2 regions of the Cupriavidus sp. 291-E7 genome follow, and region 1 is predicted to be linked to the other one. Evidence: riboswitches for the same ligand, from Rfam matches in the RefSeq annotation. Region 1 holds a riboswitch; the other holds the start of a gene.

What was found. Region 1 has a riboswitch for glycine ahead of AC3FLX_RS01750 (D-amino acid dehydrogenase). Riboswitches for the same ligand answer to the same signal wherever they lie in the genome.
Region 2: linked by a shared signal. The riboswitch ahead of gcvT (glycine cleavage system aminomethyltransferase GcvT) and the one ahead of AC3FLX_RS01750 (D-amino acid dehydrogenase) in region 1 are both predicted to bind glycine.

What each region holds. Positions count from the first base shown of each region.
Region 1 covers NZ_JBYOJV010000001.1:373,708-384,312, forward strand. Annotated here, with positions in the region: gene AC3FLX_RS01720 (LysR family transcriptional regulator) at 1-259, opposite strand, end outside; gene AC3FLX_RS01725 (MFS transporter) at 423-1,742, shown strand; gene AC3FLX_RS01730 (M81 family metallopeptidase) at 1,775-3,271, shown strand; gene AC3FLX_RS01735 (hypothetical protein) at 3,290-3,757, opposite strand; gene AC3FLX_RS01740 (histidine kinase N-terminal 7TM domain-containing protein) at 3,902-5,479, shown strand; tRNA gene AC3FLX_RS01745 (tRNA-Leu) at 5,570-5,656, shown strand; gene AC3FLX_RS01750 (D-amino acid dehydrogenase) at 5,778-7,046, opposite strand; glycine riboswitch at 7,106-7,220, opposite strand; glycine riboswitch at 7,221-7,319, opposite strand; gene AC3FLX_RS01755 (M20 aminoacylase family protein) at 7,382-8,593, opposite strand; gene AC3FLX_RS01760 (MFS transporter) at 8,614-9,930, opposite strand; gene AC3FLX_RS01765 (LysR family transcriptional regulator) at 10,216-10,605, shown strand, end outside.
Region 2 covers NZ_JBYOJV010000007.1:164,150-174,754, reverse strand. Annotated here, with positions in the region: gene AC3FLX_RS14490 (response regulator) at 1-99, opposite strand, end outside; gene AC3FLX_RS14485 (UvrD-helicase domain-containing protein) at 454-2,541, opposite strand; gene AC3FLX_RS14480 (YMGG-like glycine zipper-containing protein) at 2,828-3,052, shown strand; glycine riboswitch at 3,130-3,217, shown strand; glycine riboswitch at 3,239-3,367, shown strand; gene gcvT (glycine cleavage system aminomethyltransferase GcvT) at 3,456-4,583, shown strand; gene gcvH (glycine cleavage system protein GcvH) at 4,697-5,077, shown strand; gene gcvP (aminomethyl-transferring glycine dehydrogenase) at 5,155-8,076, shown strand; gene AC3FLX_RS14460 (DUF421 domain-containing protein) at 8,182-8,724, shown strand; gene AC3FLX_RS14455 (L-serine ammonia-lyase) at 8,750-10,126, shown strand; gene AC3FLX_RS14450 (MBL fold metallo-hydrolase) at 10,203-10,605, shown strand, end outside.

The sequences.
Region 1 (10,605 bases):
CCTGCAGGCGGTCTTCGAACAGTTCCTGTTGCGCGCGGCAGCCGCGCCAGTATTCCAGCAGATGCAATGCCGCCTCCGTGGGCTGCACGCCGCGCGCATGCCGGTCGAACAGCGGCGCGCCAACCTCATCCTCCAGCAGGCGTATCTGCCGTGTGATGACCGATGGCGAGGTATTGATGCTGTCGGCCGCGCCCCGGATCGATCCGTGCGTGAGCACCTCGTGGAAATAGCGCAGCCTGCGCTGGTTCAGTTCTCGCATGTCGAAGTCCGCCCAATGCATGGTGTTGCCGAATGGGCAACGATAACCGACTTAAGTTGCTCTTGCGCTGATTTTTCATCTGCCCGACGATCTTTCGAAAACAAGAACACAGCAACAGCACAACGTTCATCGCATCCACAAGGACGACCACGGGAGAGATCGGATGTCCGCCACACTGCCCCCAAGCACCACGCCGGCGCATGACAGTGCCGCGCACCACGCGCTGTATCGCAAGCTGAACTGGCGCCTTCTGCCATTCCTTCTGCTTTGCTACACCTTTGCCTATCTGGACCGCGTCAACATCGGCTTTGCCAAGTTGCAGATGCAGAGCGACCTTGGTTTTTCGGATGCCGTGTATGGCCTGGGCGCGGGCATCTTCTTCTTCGGCTACGTGCTGTTCGAAATCCCGAGCAATCTGCTGCTGCCCCGCATCGGTGCGCGCAAGACCATCAGCCGCATCCTGGTGCTATGGGGCCTGACGTCGGCCGGCATGATGTTCGTGCGCGACGAGACATCGTTCTACGTCATGCGCTTCCTGCTCGGCGTGTTCGAGGCCGGCTTTGCGCCGGGCATGATCTTCTACCTGACGTACTGGTACGGTCAGCAGCGCATGGCGCGCGTGATGGCCATCGTCATGCTGGCCGGGCCGATCGGCGGCATCTTCGGCTCGCCGCTGTCGACCTGGCTCATGACCGGGCTTTCCGGCGCGCACGGCCTGGCCGGGTGGCAGTGGATGTTCCTGGTGGAAGGGTTGCCCTGCGTGCTGCTGGGCGCGCTGGCGTTGCGCGTGCTGGCCGACCGCCCGGCCGATGCCAAGTGGTTGTCCGAAGCAGAAAAGCGCATGATTGCAGCGGAGCTTCACTCTCCCGGCGCGGGCCATCATTCGTTTGCACAGGTCGCGCGCGACCCGCGTGTCTACTTGTTGGCTTTCGCGTACTTCACGATGATCTGCGGCATCTATGCCGTGAGCTTCTGGCTGCCTTCCATCCTCAAGGCGGACGGCGTCACGGACACCATGCAGATCGGGCTGTATTCGATGATCCCGTACATCGCCGCCGCCATTGCGATGATCGTGATTGGCCGACGCTCGGACCGGCGCGGCGAGCGGCGCCTGCATAGCGCGGTGCCCGCCTTCGTGGGAGCCGTGGCGCTGGCCGTGGCGACGCTGTCCAGCGGTAACCTGGCCGTGTCGCTGTTGTGCATGACGATTGCCACGGCGATGATGTGGTCGGCCTACACGGTGTTCTGGGCCATTCCGTCGCAGTACCTGAAGGGGGATGCGGCGGCCGGTGGCATCGCGCTGATCAATACCATCGGCCTGATCGGCGGGTTTCTCAGCCCAACGATCATTGGCTGGGTGCGCACGGCCACGGGCAGCATGCAGGCCGGCCTGCTGGTCATGGTGGCGTTGCTCGTAGCTGGCGCCCTGACGCTGCTGGCCAATCGCATGCCGGCATCGCACGGCAGCGTGGCCGCCGCCTGACACAACCAATGAGAATGCATATGGAGATGTCCTTGTCACCCCGAATCCTGATCGCCGGCTTCCAGCACGAAACCAATACGTTTGCGCCGTCGAAGGCTACCTACACCAGCTTCGAGCGCGGCGAGGGCTTTCCGGCCATGTGTCGAGGCGACGATGTGCTGGCGTTGCGCGACGTGAATATTCCCGTGGGCGGGTTCATCCAGGCAGCGGAACGCAACCGCTGGTCGCTTTGCCCGGTGATCTGGGCCGGCGCGAGCCCGTCGGCGCACGTGACCGAGGATGCGTTCGAGCGCATCGCCAGCGAAATCGTCGCGGCCGCGCGGGCGGGCGGCTTCGACGCGATCTACCTGGACCTGCACGGCGCGATGGTGGCCGAGCACGTTGACGATGGCGAGGGCGAACTGCTGGCGCGGCTGCGTGACGTGATCGGTCCCGGCGTGCCGCTGGTGGCCTCGCTCGATCTGCATGCCAATGTCACCGAGCGCATGCTCGACGCCGCCGATGCACTGGTGGCGTACCGCACCTATCCGCACGTCGACATGGCGGAAACCGGCGTGCGCGCTGCGGAGTTGCTACAGCCTCTGCTGGGCCGTTCGATCCGCTGGCACGTCGCGGCGCGGCGCCTGCCGTTCCTGATTCCCATCAACGGCATGTGCACGATGCTGGAACCCGCAAGCGGCCTGTACGCGGCACTGGAGGACGCCGAGCGCAATGCGGTCGTGTCGCTGTCTTTTGCACCGGGATTTCCGGCAGCGGATTTTCCGGAGTGCGGGCCGGTCATCTGGGGCTACGGCGAGGATGCCGATGCCGCCGAAGCTGCCGTCCAGTCGCTTTACGACCGGATGCTGGCGGAAGAGGCCGCCTGGGAGGTGCCATTCCTGTCGCCCGACGACGCGGTGCAAGAAGCCATGCGGATGGCCGAAGGCGCAACGCGGCCGGTCGTGATTGCCGATACCCAGGACAATCCTGGCGCGGGAGGCGATTCCAACACGATGGGGATGTTGCGCGCGCTGCTGCGTCATGGTGCGCGGGACGCGGCGATTGGCCTGATCTGGGACCCGACGGCGGCCGCGACAGCGCATCGCGCGGGCGTTGGCGCGGTGATCGACATCGCGCTTGGCGGAGTGTCCGGCGTGCCCGGAGACGAGCCGCTGCAGGGGCGCTTCGAAGTGCTCGGCTTGTCGGACGGCGTGTGCCGCTTTGGCGGGCCGATGATGCACGGCATGGTGGCCGACGTCGGGCCTGTGGCGCTGCTCGGCATGGGCGGGGTACGGATCGTGGTCAGCAGTGGCAAGGCACAGATGCTCGACCGCAATCTCTATCGCGTTGGCGGAATTGAGCCAGAGGCGATGAAGATCCTTGTGAACAAGAGCTCAGTGCATTTTCGCGCGGACTTTCAGGGCATCGCGCATGCCGTGCTGGTGGCCAAGGCACCCGGACCGATGACCGCCGATCCGGCCGATCTGCCCTGGAAGCACTTGGCACCCGGCATCCGTCTGAAGCCAATGGGCCGGCCGTTCCAGGGCTGATGCGCGGGTAGCGCCCGTTCAGAGCTTCTGCTGCGCCGCCAGCCGGAAGATCTTTGCCCAGCGGTTGGCGGTATCGCGGTCCGGTACGGGAATGGCCCATTCGGCCTGCTTGTGGTGCTGCAGTGCCACGACCACATACCAGTGGCCCTGGCGCGCCTCGGGCCGCGCGCCGTCGATGTCCGCAAAGATCATGACTTGGCGCTGGCCGCCCATTTCCAGCACGCCGTTCTTGCGTTCGGCATCGATCCTGAGGTTGCCCCAGTCGCCGCGCAAGGCCAGGATGCGCTCGCCCTTGACGCGCCGGCCGTGAATGGCGCGGTAGCGGCGCAGCCATGCCATGAACAGCGCGGTCAGCGCGGCGAGCACCGCAAGCACGGCGGCGGTACCGGCCAGCATGCCGGCCGCGGCCGCCACCGTCTGGTAGAGCCGGACCATCCCGTAAACAAAGGCGGCGATGACCGCGAGGCCAAGAAGGATAATGGGCACGTCTGGTTTCCGTAGTGTTGCCGGGTGGTATTGACGAGTGTGGCGCCGTGGCGGATGCCCGCCAGCGTCGGACAGCGCGGGCCTATAATGGTTCGCCCCCGCACTGCCTGGCGAAGGGGCGCTATCCGGTTCGGCCACTCGTCAATGCCATCGTATCCTCTCGTCCTTTGCCTGACCATTGCCGTGGTGTGCAGCGTGGGCATGGCTGTCGCAGCGTGGCCGCGGCGCGATGATCCCACCGTGCGCGCGTTTCTGCTGCTGGCCGCCGGCGTGGCCATCTGGAGCGGTGGCCGGTTGCTGGAGATCAGCGAGACGGAACTGGCTGGCCGTATCTTCTGGGCCAAGCTGCAGTATGTGGGCATCGTGGCCGTGCCGATTGGCTGGCTGGTGGCGATGGTTCACCTGAGCCGCCCGCGCTTTGTGGTGCCCTGGTCGATGCTGTGGGTGCCGGTGTTTGCGGCATTGCTGACGCTCGTGCTGGTCTTTACCAATGAGCGCCACCATCTGATCTGGACCACGATCGAGCGGATGCCACCGGGCGTGGCGCCTGGCGCGGTATTCCATCACGGCATCGGCTATACCGCCGCGGCGGCCTGGACGTACGCGATGCTCGGTCTGAGCATGTACTTTCTGGCCACGGCCGAAGTGCCGAACGCCGCGTTGTCAGTGCGCGGCCGCAACGTGCTGATGGCCGGGCTGATGTTGCCGCTGGTCACGCATATCGCCTACCTGTATCGCTGGACCAGTCCGCTGGGCGGCGACCTGACGCCCGCCACGTTTTCGTTGATGACGTTGCTGGTCTGGTTCTGTGCGCTGCGCACGCACCTCGACGATACGGGGCACTATGCGCGGCTCCGCGTATTCGACACGATCCGCGAGGGCTGCGTGATCCTGGGCGCCGATGGGCGTATCGTGGAATTCAATCCTGCTGCCGCACGGCTGGTGCCGGAGTTGTGCCGTGGGCAGATTCCGCCATCGATCTGGCACGACGCATTGAACGCAGCGGGCGAGGTGTCGCCCGTCATTCCGGACGGGGCCGGGTACGAAGTGGCGGTGGAACCGGTACGTCGCATGGATGGCAAACAGATCGGTCTGCTCGTGTTCATGCGCGACATCAGCCGCTACCAGTCGCGCGAGCTGGCACTGGCCACCCAGCTCGGCGAAACCACGGAGCAGTTGTCGCGCGTACAGGCGGACCTCGACATCGACGCGCTGACCGGCATTCCGAACCGGCGCTACTTCCAGCGCGAGTCACACGAAGCTGTGGCGCGTGCGTTTGAGCGCGGCACGGAACTCGGGCTGCTGATCCTGGACGTCGATCTGTTCAAGCAATTCAACGATCTTTACGGACATCCACGTGGTGACGAATGCCTGCGGCAAGTGGCGGCGGCGCTGACTGGCGTACTGCGCGGCGCGCAGTTCTGCACGCGCCTTGGCGGCGAGGAATTCGCCGTGGTGTTGCCCGATTCCTCGATGAAAGAAACGCGCGGCATTGCGCGCAGCATGGTGGCGGCCGTGCGCGAACTTGGCATTCCGCACAACGGCACGCCTGTGCAGCCGTATGTGACGATCAGCGTGGGCGCCGTGTGCGCGGTACCGGAGGCCGCGCGGCTGGAGCCGCTGCTGCATCGCGCCGACAGTGCGATGTACCGCGCCAAGCGTGCTGGCCGGAATCGTTATGTGCTCGACGCCAGCGTGTATCTGGGGGTGCAGAACAGTTGATATCGAGGCCGGTTGAAAAAGGGCTTGCAAATTCCGAAAGCTTCTGTAGAATTCGCGGCTCGCGTCGCAGCAGCAATGCAGCGAAACGAAGCCCAGATGGCGGAATTGGTAGACGCACTAGGTTCAGGTCCTAGCGGTGGCAACACTGTGGAGGTTCGAGTCCTCTTCTGGGCACCAATTCAAAAGCCCTGCTCATTGAGCAGGGCTTTTTTCATTTTGGCCAGGCCATCGATGCAGCGTCGGGAGTTCTCCCCTCTCCCGCTGCGCGGGAGAGGGGCCGGGCGAGAGGGTCAGCGCCTCAAGCCGCCACGCCGCTTGCGCCTCCGCCAACGGCCACGCACCCGTCCTGCGGCACCGCCTGCCGCACCACATCGCCCACCATCTCGGCCGTCACCGCCGACAATGTCCAGCCCAGATGCCCATGCCCCGTGTTGTAGAACACGTTGGCCGCATGCCCACGCCCAACGCGCGGCATCATGTTCGGCATCATCGGGCGCAACCCGGCCCAGGGCACCACGCTGCGTGTGCTCACGCCCGGGAAGCACTGCTGCACCCAGTCGATCAGCGGACGAATACGGTCGGCGCGGATATCGCGGTTGACGCCGTTGAACTCGGCCGTGCCGGCCACGCGGAACCGGTCCACACCCAGACGGCTGGTCACGAGCTTGGTCTCGTCGTCGAGCAGGCTCACGGTCGGCGCGCTCGCCTGGCTTTCGGCATCGTTCAGATTCACGGTGATCGAGTAGCCCTTGACCGGATAGATGTTGACGCGGTCGCCAAGCTGCCGGGCAAAGCCGCGGCTGGCTACGCCCGCGCAAATCACCACGCCGTCGAAGTCGCGCGACGTCGGCAGGTTATCTTCCGCCGATACCACGGTCACGCGCCTGCCAGTGGTCGATACGGAACGCACGTCCTGGTTGTACAGCGTCTGCACGCCCAGGCGCCGGATCGCAGTGGCCAGTCCGCTGGTGAACTTGTGGATATCGCCGGTGGAATCGCTCTCGGTGTAGTAGCCGCCGTAGTAGGTGCCGGCCAGAGTCGGCTCGATGTCACGCATCTCTTCCGGCGTGACCGGCCGGCGTTCCAGCCCGCCATCGGCCAGCAGCTTCGACACGCGGCCGGCATGTTCGAACCCCGACTTGTCCCGATAGATATGCAGGATGCCGCGCTGCTTCAGGTCGAAGTCGATGCCTTCGGCCTGCGCCCAGGCAAACAGGTGCTCGCGTGCCGCAACGGCCAGCCGTGCCGTCTCGACCGTATTGGCACGGTAGTGCGGAATCGACGCGATGAATTCGGCAAACCAGCTCAACTTGTGCCACGAGGGGCGCGGGTTCACCAGCAACGGTGCATCGGCGCGCAGCATCCACTTGATGCCCTTGGCCAGGGTGGACCAGTGCGTCCAGACTTCGGCATTCGATGCCGACAACTGCCCGCCGTTGGCGAAGGACGTTTCCATCGCGGCATAGCGATGCCGCTCGAACAGCGTAACGGAGAAGCCGCGTTTGGAGAGGGCGTAAGCGGTCGTGACGCCGGTAATACCGCCGCCGATCACTGCAATGGTTTTCATGTGGAAGGTCTTCCAGGACGTCATGGGGTGGCAGTCCACGGCGCACCATGCGCTACGCGGACGCCCCCTCTGTCCTTGACCTGAGAGATTCGCAATGCCGCGTGAAAAAACGGGCATCGCTTGCTCCTTCGGTACCACCGGCCGACGTACAAGCCGGGGGTTCTTCAGAGTGCACTGGCGATACCGGTCCTTTTGCCTGAGAGTTTCCGGGGCGGTTGCTCCTTCGGCGCCGTGCTGCCTGATGGCAGGCACGGACTCTCCCGAGATCGCGGGATACAGCGGTGGCAACTATGCCACAGAACTTCAGGAATCCGCTATCGGGATTTCCAGCATGGTCAGGGCTGGGCAGTCAGAAAGCGTTGCGCCAGCCGCACCCAGGCGGCGGCACCGAGCGGCAATACCTGGTCGTTGAAGTCGTAGCCGGGGTTGTGCACCATGCAGCCGCCGAACTCGCCCTCGCCGTTGCCGAGGATCAGGTAGCAGCCCGGTACGGCATTGAGCATCCATGCGAAGTCCTCGCTGCCGTTCAGCCCCTTGGGTGCGTGCGTCACCACCTGATCCGCGCCAACGAGTTCCGTGCAGACTTCCTGCGCCAGCGCCGTGGGTGCCGCCGCGTTGACCATCGGCGGTGTGAGCTGGCGATAGTCGATCTGCGCCGTCACACCGTGTGCCTGCGCGGTCAGGCTCACGATCTCGTAGATGCGTGCTTCCACCAGTGCGCGGGTTTCGGGGCGCGCGGCGCGCACATTCAGGCCAATTTTGACTTCTTCGGGAATCACGTTGTGCGTGGCACCGGCGTGGATGAAGCCGACCGAAACCACGGCGGTGTCGTCAGGCGCGACGTTGCGCGCCACCACGGTCTGCAGTGCCGTGATGATCGCGGCCGATGCCGCGATCGGGTCCTTCGATCGATGCGGCATCGCACCGTGGCCGCCAACGCCGCGAATCGTGACGTCGGCAACGTCGGACGATAGGCTCACCGGACCTTCGAGCACGCGAAACGATCCGGCGGGCACGCCGGGCATGTTGTGCAGTGCAAACACGGCGTCGCACGGAAAACGCTCGAACAGGCCATCGTCGATCATCGCGCGCGCGCCGCACAGGTTCTCTTCGTCGGGCTGGAAAATCAGGTTCAGCGTGCCGTCGAAGCTGCGCGAATCGGCCAGCGCCTTGGCCGCGGCCAGCAGGATCGCGGTGTGTCCGTCGTGACCGCATGCATGCATGCGCCCAGGCGTCTTGCTGGCGTAGGGCAGGCCCGTGGCTTCGACAATCGGCAAGGCATCCATGTCGGCGCGAATGCCCAGCCGCCGTGTGCCATTGCCCACCTTGAGTTGCCCCACCACGCCGCTTTTGCCGATGCCGGTGTGCACGTCGTAGCCCCAGCTTTCCAGTAGCGTCGCCACCAGCCGGCTGGTGGCGCCTACTTCGAAGCCAAGCTCGGGTTGGGCGTGAATCTGCCGGCGGATATCGACGAAGGTTTCGGTGTCGATGGCGGGCAGCAGGTGCGGCAGGAGCTGGAACGGCGTCAGGGTCGGTTCGCGGGTCATGGTTTCGGTCTCGCAGAGGTTCAGTGTTCGCGTTTCTCGGCAATGCGCAGCACGGCGGTCAACGCCAGTACCCCGCACGCCATCATGTAGAAGGCCGGTGACATCGGGTTGCCGGTCTTTGCCAGCAGCCAGGTGACGATGAATTGCGACGAGCCGCCGAACACGGTGACTCCCACGCTATAGATCACGGCCAGGCCAGTCGCCCGTACGCCGGCCGGCAGCATTTCCAGCAGCATCAGGAACAGTGGCGTGGTGCCGAGGTTGATGCTGGCCGTGAGCAGGGCGGACAGGCACAGCACCAACGGCACGCTTGGGTAGTGGTTCATCAGCCAGAACGCGGGATAGACGGCGATCAGGCTGAACAGCAGCGATCCGGCAACCAGCGGCTTGCGCCGGGGGAGCCGGTCCGCCAGCGTGCCGGCGGCCAGCGAGACGACCAGCAGCGTGACGCCCGTGACACAGCCGGACAGATACGACAGCGACGCCGGCATATGCAGCACGCGAATCATGTACGTCGGCATGAAGAACACCACCAGGTACATCGTCGCCGTGCCCGCGGTTCCGGCCAGAATGCCGAGCACCACCTTGCCGGCATGGCGTCGGAACAGTTCGCCGACGGGGCTTGGCGCGTGCGCGTCGGCCTCGTGCGTTTCATCGAGATTGGCGCGGATGTAAAGGCCCACGGGTGCAATCAACAGGCCCAGCAGGAACGGCACACGCCAGCCCCAGCTTTCCAGCGCGTCGGTGGACAGCAGCGCGTAGAGCGTGGCGCCGGTGGCAGCGCCGGCCAGCGCGGAAATACCCTGGCTGCCGATTTGCCAGCTTACGCGCCAGCCACGGCTTTTCACGTCGCCACCTTCCATCAGCATCGCGGTAGACGCGCCGATCTCGCCGCCAAGCGAAAAGCCCTGCAGCAGGCGGCCCGCGAGGATCGTCAACGATCCCCACACGCCCGCCGTGGCGTACGTGGGTGCCAGCGCAATACACAACGTACCGATCACCATCAGCCCGATCGTCAGCGTCATGGCCGCCTTGCGACCACGGCGATCCGCATAGTTGCCGATCACCACGCCGCCCAGCGGACGCATGACGAAGCCGATGCCGAACGTGGCGACGGCGAGTAGCAGCGACCCGTACGGACTATCCGAAGGAAAGAACAGCTTGCCGATCAGCAGCGAGAAGAAGCTGTAGACCGTGAAGTCGAACATCTCCAGCGCGTTGCCGATGGAACACGCGGCGATGAGGCGGAACTGGCTTGGCCGTGCGGCATGGACGGCGGGCGCCGCGGCTACGTCAGCGGACAGCGGTGTGCCGGCGGGCAAGGTTGCGTTGTTCATGTCGGGGGCTCCACGAACCGGGTTTCGAAAATCGTGGAGCCGTTCTTCCCGGCATCCATCGCTTAAGTCGTACGTCCTTGGCGATGGAGTATTCCGGCAAACACAGCGCACCGAAAATCATTTATTGTCATCGTGATAACGAAATGGAATCACCGTCATCAACCCCGGCCGCATGCCATCAGGACTAGTACCTACGCGGCGCATTCGCAGGTGGCGTGCACGGCAAATGCGCACGCGCGCACCACGGCAAGGCATGGGGGAAACGGGCGATCAGGAGAAACCCCGATGAAGCTGCAACAACTGCGCGTGCTGCTGGCGGTAGCCCAGCACGGCAGCATGCATGAGGCCGCGCGCAGCCTGCATACGTCCCAGCCGGCGCTGTCGAAAGCGATTGCCGAGCTTGAACGTGAGCTGGGTGTCACGCTGATGTCGCGCTCGGTGCGCGGCGTGAGCCTGACGGCCTACGGCCTGGCGCTGGTTCGGCGCGCCACCGTGGTGGAGCAGGAGCTGCGGCATGCGCTGGAAGACATCGAATCGATTCGCGGCCACGCCGAGGCGCAGCTTCATATCGGCTTTACGGCGGTGGCATCGAGCGGCGCATTGCCGGACGCCGTGGCGGCCTACCGGCAGCGCTATCCGAACGTGACGCTTCGCGCGCAGGAACTGCGGCCGCAA
Region 2 (10,605 bases), on a different contig from region 1:
CATACCGAAAGTGGCCAGGTATTCGGCAAGCATGGTGCGGATCTGGGGATCGTCGTCGACGATCAGCAGGCGGATGGGCAGGTTTTGCGACAGGTCCATGTGGTGTGGAAATAAGAAAGACGCGGAAATTCCGAGCGGCCAATGTACCAGCCAGGAGATTACAGGCGATGCCGGCTTTGTATCAAAGTTGATACGTGCGGAAAGGGCCACATGTGGCCTGCCCCGTGCCACGAAGGTGGTGGCGCTGGCGCTGTGTGCCGGCCGGAGAAAAATACGCTCCCGGTGCTGCCGCATCCGGGAGCGTTCAACAGGGAAGAAGCCGGGCTCGCATGCGCCCAGCCGCACCGCAACCGAAGGGCGGGCACGGTGCGTCGCAGGAACGCCGAGACGTTCTCACGCGGTGGCAATCGTAGTAAGGCTGTACTCCGGCGTCTTGTCGGCCTTGTATCAACGTCAGCTTGCGGCAGGCTTGTTGAGCAGCGCCTTCAGGCCGGCGAGCCGATCCTTCGGACTCATGGCAGGCATCGCGTCCTGCGGTGCGGGGCCATCCTCCAGTTTCATCTCGGCGATGAAGCGGGACGGCTCGACCGAATAGGTTTCGCGCGCGCGCTTGCGCTTCTTGCACCAGCTGATCTGCAGGCTGCGTTGCGCGCGCGTGATGCCCACATACATCAGGCGGCGCTCTTCCTCGATCTTGTCGTCGCCAAGGTCTTCGTCCTCGCGGGTGTGGGGCAGGATGCCCTCTTCCACGCCCACCAGGAACACGTGCGGATATTCGAGGCCTTTCGATGCATGCAGCGTCGACAGTCTTACCGCGTCAGGATCTTCCTCGCGGCCTTCGAGCATGCTCATCAGCGCCACGGTCTGCGTCAGTTCCAGCAGGTTCTTGCCTTCGTCGCCAAAACCATCGGCGTTGTCGAAGCCGGTAGCCTCGCCCTCGCCATCCGCTTCGGGTCGCGTGCCCTTGCGCTTGAGCCAGTCCAGGAATTCCAGCGTGTTGGTCCAGCGCGACTGCGCCTGGCGTTCGTCGAACGTGTCGTACAGGTAGGCCTCGTAGTGGATGCCTTCCATCAGATCGTCCAGCACGACGGTCGCTGGGTCCTTGGCGGCACGGTCGGCCAGCCGCACCATCGATTCGCAGAACACACGCAGCGGTTCCAGCTGGCGCGGCTGCAGCTTGGCCTCGATACCGCCCATCATCGCCGCCTCGAACAGCGAAACCTTGGCCTGGCCCGCGAACGTGCCCAGCACTTCGAGCGTGGTATTGCCCACGCCACGGCGCGGCGTGGTAATGGCGCGGATGAATGCGGGATCGTCGTCGGGGTTAGCGATCAGGCGCAGGTAGGCGCAGATGTCCTTGATCTCGGCCTTGTCGAAGAAGCTCTGGCCACCGGACAGCACATAGGGAATCCGCTCGCGCCGCAGGATCTGCTCGAACAGCCGCGCCTGGTGATTGCCGCGATAGAGAATCGCATAGTCTCGAAACTGCGCCCGACGCTCGAACTTGTGCGCGGATAGCCGGAACACCACCGACTCCGCCTCGTGCTCTTCGTCGTTCATCGGATGCACCGCGATCGGATCGCCCATACCATGCTCGGACCACAGCTTCTTGTCGAACAACTTGGGGTTGTTCGCAATCACCGCGTTGGCCGCTTCGAGAATGCGCACGGTCGAGCGATAGTTCTGTTCGAGCTTGACGACCTTGAGGTCCGGGAAATCGGTCTGCAGCAGGCGCAGGTTATCCAGCGTGGCGCCGCGCCAGCCGTAGATGGCCTGGTCGTCGTCGCCCACGGCCGTAAAGGCCGGTGCGCGCAGGTGCGACCCGCCGGCCAGCAGCTTCAGCAACTGGTACTGGCACGCGTTGGTGTCCTGGTATTCGTCCACCAGGAAATAGCGCAGGCGGTTCTGCCATTTCAGCCGCACGGCTTCATCGCGTGCGAACAGCTCGGCGGGCAGCCGGATCAGATCGTCGAAATCCACCGCCTGATACGCGTGCAGCGTGGCCACGTAGTTGCGATAGACCATCGCCGCCTGATGCTCGTCGGCATTGGCGGCCTGCGCCAGCGCGGTCTCCGGATCGACCATGCCGTTCTTCCACAGCGAGATCGTGCCTTGCACGCTGCGGATCAGCTTCTTGTCGGTGGTGGCGAGCTGCTCCTGCACGAGCCCGAAACAGTCGTCCGAATCCATGATCGAGAACTGCGGCTTCAACCCGACATGCTCGGCTTCCATGCGCAAGATTTGCACGCCAAGCGAGTGAAACGTACAAACCGTCAGCTGCTTGAGTGGAATGCGCTTCCCTTCGCGCGTGGTCTTGCCTTCCATCAGCTTGCCGATGCGTTCCTGCATCTCCTTGGCCGCCTTGTTCGTAAAAGTGACGGCGGCGATGTGACGCGGTTCGAACCCCTTGTCCTCAATCAGGTGCGCAATCTTTTGCGTAATCACGCGCGTCTTGCCGGAGCCGGCGCCAGCCAGCACAAGGCAGGGGCCGTCCAGGTAGCGAACCGCTTCGGATTGCGCGGCGTTGAGTCCGTGGGTCATGGGGCAGGGAAACGATGCAGGCGGGATGTATCAAGGCGCACGTGCGACGCGGCGCGCCAAAGGCGTCGATGTTAACACGCGCTTCATGTCTTTCAGCCCGGTGTCGGACAGCGTCCGACAAGCGGCGTTTCAGGCTGGTAACAATCGTAAAGCGGGGGCACGCGGGGCACGGAGCTTGCCTCTTACCTTGCACGACCGCGCGGGTCTCGCGCGTTGCGCGACCGGTTCGGACCACCAGACCAAACACATCGAAACGATGACAAACCATTGAAAAGAAGGAGCCATCATGAAGACGCTTCGCACACTTTCCAAGGTCGCGCTGATTGGTGCCGTGCTGGCTGGCTTTGCCGGCTGCGCGGACATGACCCCGAAACAACGGAACACGGCAATCGGCGCGGGCGCCGGTGCGCTGGGTGGTGCCGTACTGACCGACGGTAGCGCGCTCGGCACGCTGGGCGGCGCCGCGGTGGGTGGCGTGGTCGGCAACGTCGTGACGAAGGACCGCCGCTAATTCGCCGGCCTGGGGGCGAGACCTGCCGTCGGCGTCAGGTGTGTTTGACAAAGGCAGACCGGTCCCGTACATTCTCGCGCATCCGGCCGGGAGAGCGCGCAGCGACTGCGCCGCCGAAGGGGAACTACCCAAAAACTCTCAGGCACCACGGACCGACCGGATCGGCATGCAACATGCACACGATGCATGCCGCACTCTGGAGAGCGACATCCGCCACTGCCATGCAGGGTGAGCATGTCCACCGAAGGGGCGCACGGAGCCTACGCGCAAGCGAGGGTCCGTAATCTCTCAGGTATCGAGGACAGAGGGGTCATCCGCCGCAGCGGATTGGTTGCACATTGGTGCGCCGATCGTTGCGGCGGATGACCCTTTTTTCGTTTTCGAACCGCCCCCGAGGATATTCATGACGCTCCAGGCCACGCCCCTCAACGCTATTCATCGCGCCCTCGGCGCCCGCATGGTCGACTTCGGCGGCTGGGACATGCCGGTCAACTATGGCTCGCAGATCGAGGAACACAACGCCGTGCGCGCCGATGCCGGCATGTTCGACGTATCGCACATGTGCGTGGTCGACCTGCATGGCGCCAACACGCGCGCCTTCCTGCGCGGGCTGCTGGCCAACAACGTGGACAAGCTGCAGACGGCGGGCAAGGCACTGTATTCGTGCATGCTCGACCAGAAAGGCGGCGTCATCGACGACCTGATCGTCTACTTCTTTGCCGAGGACCACTTCCGCCTGGTGGTGAACGCCAGCACGGCCGTCGGCGATATCGAATGGATCCGGTCGCGCAATGCGGCCACCGGCAGCGACGTGACGATCACGCCGCGCCGTGGCGACGTGGCCCCGGCCGGCGCCGGTAATCTGGCCATCGTGGCCGTCCAGGGTCCGAACGCACGCGCCAAGGTTTATCAAGCCTTCCCCTCCACCCAGCCCGCCGATGCACTGAAGCCGTTCAACGCGCTGGTCGTGCAAGACCCGGAAATGGGCGAGCTGATGGTCGCACGCACCGGGTACACCGGCGAAGACGGCTTCGAGCTGGTGGTGCCGGCCGAGAACGTCGCCGGTATCTGGGAAAAGCTGTCCGCCGCCGGCGTACGCCCGGCTGGTCTCGGCGCGCGCGACACGCTGCGCCTGGAAGCCGGCATGAATCTGTACGGCCAGGACATGGACATCAACACCTCGCCGCTCGACGCGGGCCTGGCCTGGACCGTCGACCTGCAAAGCGAGCGCGATTTCTTCGGCAAATCGGCCCTGCTGGCCGGCGGCCAGAAGCAGACATTCGCGGGCCTGATCCTGCGCGACAAGGGCGGCGTGCTGCGCGCGCACCAGAAAGTCATCACCGCGGCCGGCGACGGCGAAATCACCAGCGGCACGTTCAGCCCGAGCCTGCAGCAGTCGATCGCGTTCGCCCGCCTGCCGAAGGACGTGGTGCCCGGCACCGACGTCCAGGTCGAGATTCGTGACCGCAAACTGACCGCTACTGTGGTTAAACTGCCGTTTGTGCGCAATGGCAAGGCACTCGTGAGCTGAGGCATCGCCCGGCTTCACACCCAACGGTCGCCCTTCCACCCGTCCGCTCGAGCCCAACCTGCTGCGGACCGGGTGCTTGAAACAAGAAACACACTGAATTGACGGAGAACCTCATGAACTTCCCCGCTGACCTGAAGTACACCGAGTCGCACGAATGGGTGCGCGTTGAGTCCGACGGCACGCTGACGATCGGCATCACCGACCACGCACAGGACGCCCTGGGCGACATCGTCTTCCTGGAACTGCCTGAAGTGGGCAAGTCGGTTGGCGCCGGCGACGCGCTCGCCGTGGTCGAGTCCGTAAAGGCGGCCTCCGACATCTACGCGCCGGTGGCCGGCGAAGTGATCGCGGTCAACGACGCCGCTTCGGCCTCGCCGGAATCGGTCAACACCAACGCGTTCGACGCGTGGCTGTTCAAGCTGAAGCCGGCCAACGCCGACGACGTGAACGGCCTGATGAACGCCGACGCCTACAAGGCCAGCGTCGGCGCCTGATTGCGCTGACAGTTTGATGCCGCGCGCGGCGGCCAGGCCGACCACCTGCCGCCGCCCGCTCGACGAGACCCCTTGCCATGAACGCCCCGCTTCCCATGAATGCAGCCGCCCAAGCACGGCCCACGCTGGCCGAACTGGAGGCGCGCGACGCCTTCGCCGCCCGCCATATCGGCCCCGATGCCGCCGAACAGCAGCACATGCTCAAGGTCCTTGGTTTCGACAGCCGCACCGCGCTGATCGATGCCGTGGTACCCGCCGCCATCCGCCGCCGCGACGGCATGTCGCTGGGCGAGTTCACCGCGCCACTGACCGAGGAAGCCGCGCTTGCACGGCTGCGCGGCCTGGCCAACAAGAACCGCGTGCTCAAGAGCTTCATCGGCCAGGGCTACTACAACACGCTCACGCCGGGCGTGGTGCTGCGCAACATCTTCGAAAACCCTGCCTGGTACACCGCGTACACGCCGTACCAGCCCGAAATCTCGCAGGGCCGTCTGGAAGCGATGCTGAACTTCCAGCAGATGATCACGGACCTGACCGGCCTGGACATTGCCAATGCGTCGATGCTCGACGAAGGCACCGCCGCCGCCGAGGCCATGACGCTGCTGCAGCGCGTGAACAAGCACGCATCGAACACGTTCTACGTGGCTGACGACGTGCTGCCGCAAACGCTGGAAGTGGTACGCACGCGCGCGCTGCCGCTGGGCATCGAGGTCAAGGTCGGCCCCGCCGCGGACGCCGCGCAGGCGCATGCCTTCGGCGTGCTGCTGCAATACCCCGGCGTGAATGGCGATGTGAACGACTACCGCGCCATTGCCGATGCGGTGCATGCCGCTGGTGGCCTGGTGGTGGCCGCCGCCGACCTGCTGGCGCTGACGCTGATCGCCGCGCCGGGAGAATGGGGTGCCGACGTAGCCGTGGGTAACTCGCAACGCTTTGGCGTGCCGCTCGGCTTCGGCGGTCCGCACGCGGGCTACATGGCGGTCAAGGACGACTTCAAGCGATCGATGCCGGGCCGCCTGGTAGGCGTGACGATCGATGCGCAGGGCAACAAGGCTTATCGCCTGGCTCTGCAGACGCGCGAGCAGCATATCCGCCGCGAGAAAGCCACTTCGAACATCTGTACCGCGCAGGTGCTGCTGGCCGTCATGGCGTCGATGTATGCCGTCTACCACGGGCCTCAGGGACTCAAGCGCATTGCGCAACGTGTGCACCGCCTGACCGCCACGCTGGCCGCCGGCCTGAAGACGCTGGGTCTGGCACCGGTCAACGCGACGTTCTTCGACACGCTGACGCTGGAAACCGGCTTCAACACCGATGCCTTCCACGCCACCGCCACGCAGCGCGGCATCAACCTGCGCCATGTGGGCGCCTCGCGCATTGGCATTTCGCTCGACGAAACCGCATCGCGTGAGGACGTGGTCACGCTGTGGGAAATCTTCGCGCACGGCAAGCCGGTGCCCGACTTCGACAAGATCGAGGCGTCGGTCGGTGACGGCTTCCCGGCCGCGCTGGCGCGTCAATCCGAATACCTGGCGCATCCGGTATTCAACACGCATCACGCCGAACACGAGATGCTGCGCTACCTGCGTTCGCTGGCCGACAAGGATCTGGCACTCGACCGCACGATGATCCCGCTCGGCTCCTGCACGATGAAGCTCAACGCCACCAGCGAGATGATTCCGGTGACGTGGCCCGAGTTCAGCAACATCCACCCGTTCGCGCCGCTGGACCAGACGGTCGGCTATCGCGAAATGATCGACCAGCTGGAAGCAATGCTGTGCGCCGCCACCGGCTACGCAGCCGTGAGCCTGCAGCCGAACGCCGGCTCGCAGGGCGAATACGCGGGTCTGCTGATCATCCACGCGTACCACGCCAGCCGTGGCGAAAGCCATCGCGATATCTGCCTGATCCCGTCGTCGGCGCACGGCACCAATCCGGCATCGGCCCAGATGGCCGGCATGAAGGTCGTGGTCGTGGCCTGCGATGAAAACGGCAACGTCGACCTCGACGATCTGGCGAAGAAGGCCGAGCAGCACAGCAAGAACCTGGCTGCGATCATGATCACGTACCCGTCCACGCATGGCGTGTTCGAGCAAGGCGTGCAGCAGATCTGCGAGATCGTGCACAAGCACGGCGGTCAGGTCTATGTCGACGGCGCGAACATGAACGCGATGGTCGGTGTCGCCGCGCCGGGCCAGTTCGGCGGCGACGTATCGCACCTGAACCTGCACAAGACGTTCTGCATTCCGCACGGCGGCGGCGGCCCCGGCGTGGGTCCGGTCGCAGTGGGCGCGCACCTGGCGGACTTCCTGCCGAACCAGGACAGCGTTGGCTATCGCCGCGATGACAACGGCATCGGCGGTATCTCCGCCGCACCGTTCGGCTCGGCCAGCATCCTGCCGATCTCGTGGATGTATATCGCGATGATGGGTTCGACCGGACTGACCGCCGCCACGGAGAACGCCATCCTGGCCGCCAACTACGTGGCCCGCCGCCTGTCGCCGCACTTCCCCGTGCTGTACACGGGGCAGCATGGTCTGGCGGCGCACGAGTGCATCCTGGACGTGCGCTCGCTGCAGAAGACCACGGGCATCAGCAACGAGGACGTGGCCAAGCGTCTGATGGACTACGGCTTCCACGCGCCGACGATGAGCTTCCCGGTGCCGGGCACGCTGATGATCGAGCCGACCGAGAGCGAATCGCTGCACGAACTCGACCGGTTCATCGACGCGATGATCGCCATCCGTGGCGAGATCGCCCGCGTGGAAGACGGCAGCTTCGACCGCGAGGACAACCCCCTCAAGCACGCTCCGCACACCGCCGCCGTGGTGGTGGGCAACGAGTGGAACCACAAGTACACGCGCGAAGAAGCGGCGTACCCGGTGGCATCGCTGCGCACGCAAAAGTACTGGCCGCCGGTTGGCCGTGCCGACAACGTGTACGGCGATCGCAACCTGTTCTGCTCGTGCGTGCCGATGAGCGAGTACGCCGACGAGTGAGTCCGCTGCCCTGAGCGTCGTCCGCTACACGCGGATGCCGCGAAGGGCTATGCTCAAGAGGCAGGCGCCGGCGTGCGGCGCCGTCCTTGAGCGGAGGGCTCATTCATGTGGAATCTCAGCGCCCCCTGGTGGGAATTCGTGCTGCGTGGGCTCATCGTCTATGGCGCATTGCTCGTGCTGATGCGGATGTCGGGCAAGCGGCAGACCGGGCAGCTCACGCCGTTCGATCTGGTGTTGCTGCTGATCATCTCGAATGCGGTGCAGAACGCCATGAACGCCGGCGACAACTCCGTGCTGGCCGGGCTGATTCTGGCAGCCACGCTGTTCCTCGCCGACACGATGCTCGGATATTTCACTTGGCGCAGCCGCCCGTTCGAACTGCTGGTGGAAGGCCGCCCGCAGATCGTGATTCACCAGGGCGAGATTTTTGACGAAGTGATGCGCCGGGAGCGCATCAGCACGCACGACTTGCACAAGGCGCTGCGCCGCAATGGCTGCACCCGCGTGGAAGACGTGCACTTCGCCATCCTGGAGACCGACGGCTCGATCAGCGTGAAGCTACGGGAGCGCCCGCTCGACGCTCCCGACCACGCCACCGGCGCGCTGTGGCGCCACCCGGGCCGTACCGATCAAGACACGCCGGTGTAGCGCCGGCACGATTCTGGAGTCAGCCGTGGCAGTCAGCGTCTTCGACCTCTTCAAAGTAGGCATTGGCCCGTCGAGTTCTCATACCGTCGGCCCGATGCGTGCGGCATTGATGTTCGCGCACGGCCTGGAACGCGACGGCCTGCTGCCGCAGGTGGCCAGCGTGCGCGTGGAACTGTACGGATCGCTGGGAGCGACTGGCAAGGGACACGGCACGGACAAGGGCGTGATCCTCGGGCTGATGGGGGAGTCGCCCGATACGGTCGATCCCGAGAGCATCGACGCCAGGCTCGCGGCGATGCGCGCGGGCAAGCTGCTGTCGCTACTAGGCAAGCACACGGTGCCGTTCGTGGAGCGTGAACACATTGCTTTCTATCGGCGCGAAGCCTTGGCCGAGCATCCGAACGGCATGAAATTCCACGCCTACGATGCTGACGGCGCGTCGCTGCGCGAAGCGCGATACCTCTCGGTGGGCGGCGGCTTCGTCGTCACGGCCGGTGCGCCCAATACGCAGGTGCTGGCCGCCGAGAAGCAGCTTCCGCATCCGTTCCGCAGTGGCCGGGCGATGCTCGACATGGCGCACGCCAGCGGCAAGTCGATCGCGCGACTCATGCTTGAGAACGAGTTGACCTGGCGTCCGGAGCAAGAGGTGGTGGACGGCCTGCTGCATATCTGGGACGTGATGCAGCAATGCGTGGCACGAGGTTGCCGCACGGACGGCGAGCTGCCGGGGCCGTTCAAGGTCAAGCGGCGCGCGCCGGAGCTTTACCGGCACCTGACATTGCGCGCGGAACGCACGCTGTCCGACCCGCTATCGGTCATGGACTGGGTGAACCTCTACGCCATCGCCGTCAACGAGGAGAACGCCGCCGGTGGCCGCGTGGTCACGGCGCCGACCAACGGCGCCGCGGGCATCATTCCTGCCGTGCTGCACTACTACGACCGCTTCGTGCCCGGCGCCAATCGCCAGGGTGTGGTGGATTTTCTGCTGACTGCTGGCGCAATCGGCCTGCTCTACAAGCTCAATGCGTCAATTTCGGGCGCCGAGGTCGGCTGCCAGGGCGAAGTCGGCGTGGCATGCTCGATGGCCGCCGGCGCACTCGCCGCCGTGCTGGGTGGCACGCCGGAACAGGTCGAAAACGCGGCGGAGATCGGCATGGAGCACAATCTTGGACTCACCTGCGATCCGGTGGGCGGACTCGTGCAGATCCCATGCATCGAGCGCAATGCGATGGCGTCCGTGAAGGCAGTGAATGCGGCGCGCATGGCGATGCGCGGTGATGGCACTCACTATGTGTCTCTCGACTCGGTCATCAAGACGATGCGCGAGACCGGCGCCGACATGAAGACCAAGTACAAGGAAACCGCGCGCGGCGGGCTGGCGGTCAATATCGTCGAATGCTGACGAAGTATTCCGGTTGCCGGCGTTTGCCGGCGTCGTATGATGAAAGCACTTCCGGTTTGCCGAAGAAAAAAACGCCATGCAGACCTTCCATCAGCTGTTCGACGAAACCTCGTCCACTTACACCTACCTGCTGATCGACGCCAAGACACACGAGGCGTTGCTGATCGACCCAGTCGACCGCCAGTACGAGCGTGACTTGTCCGTGCTACAGCAGACCGGCGCCAAGCTCGTCTGGGTGGTGGAAACGCACGCTCACGCCGACCACATCACGTCGGCCGGGCATCTTGCGAAATTGACGGGCGCCAGCACGGCGGCGCCGTCAGGCTGCGATATCAAACCCGCGCTGAAGCAACTGATCGACGGCGACACAATTTCGTTTGGCACCCAGGTGCTGCGCGCGATCCATACGCCCGGTCATACGGCTGGCAGCATGAGCTATCTGTGGGAAGAGCCCACGCCCGAGGGCGTGACGCGTCGCA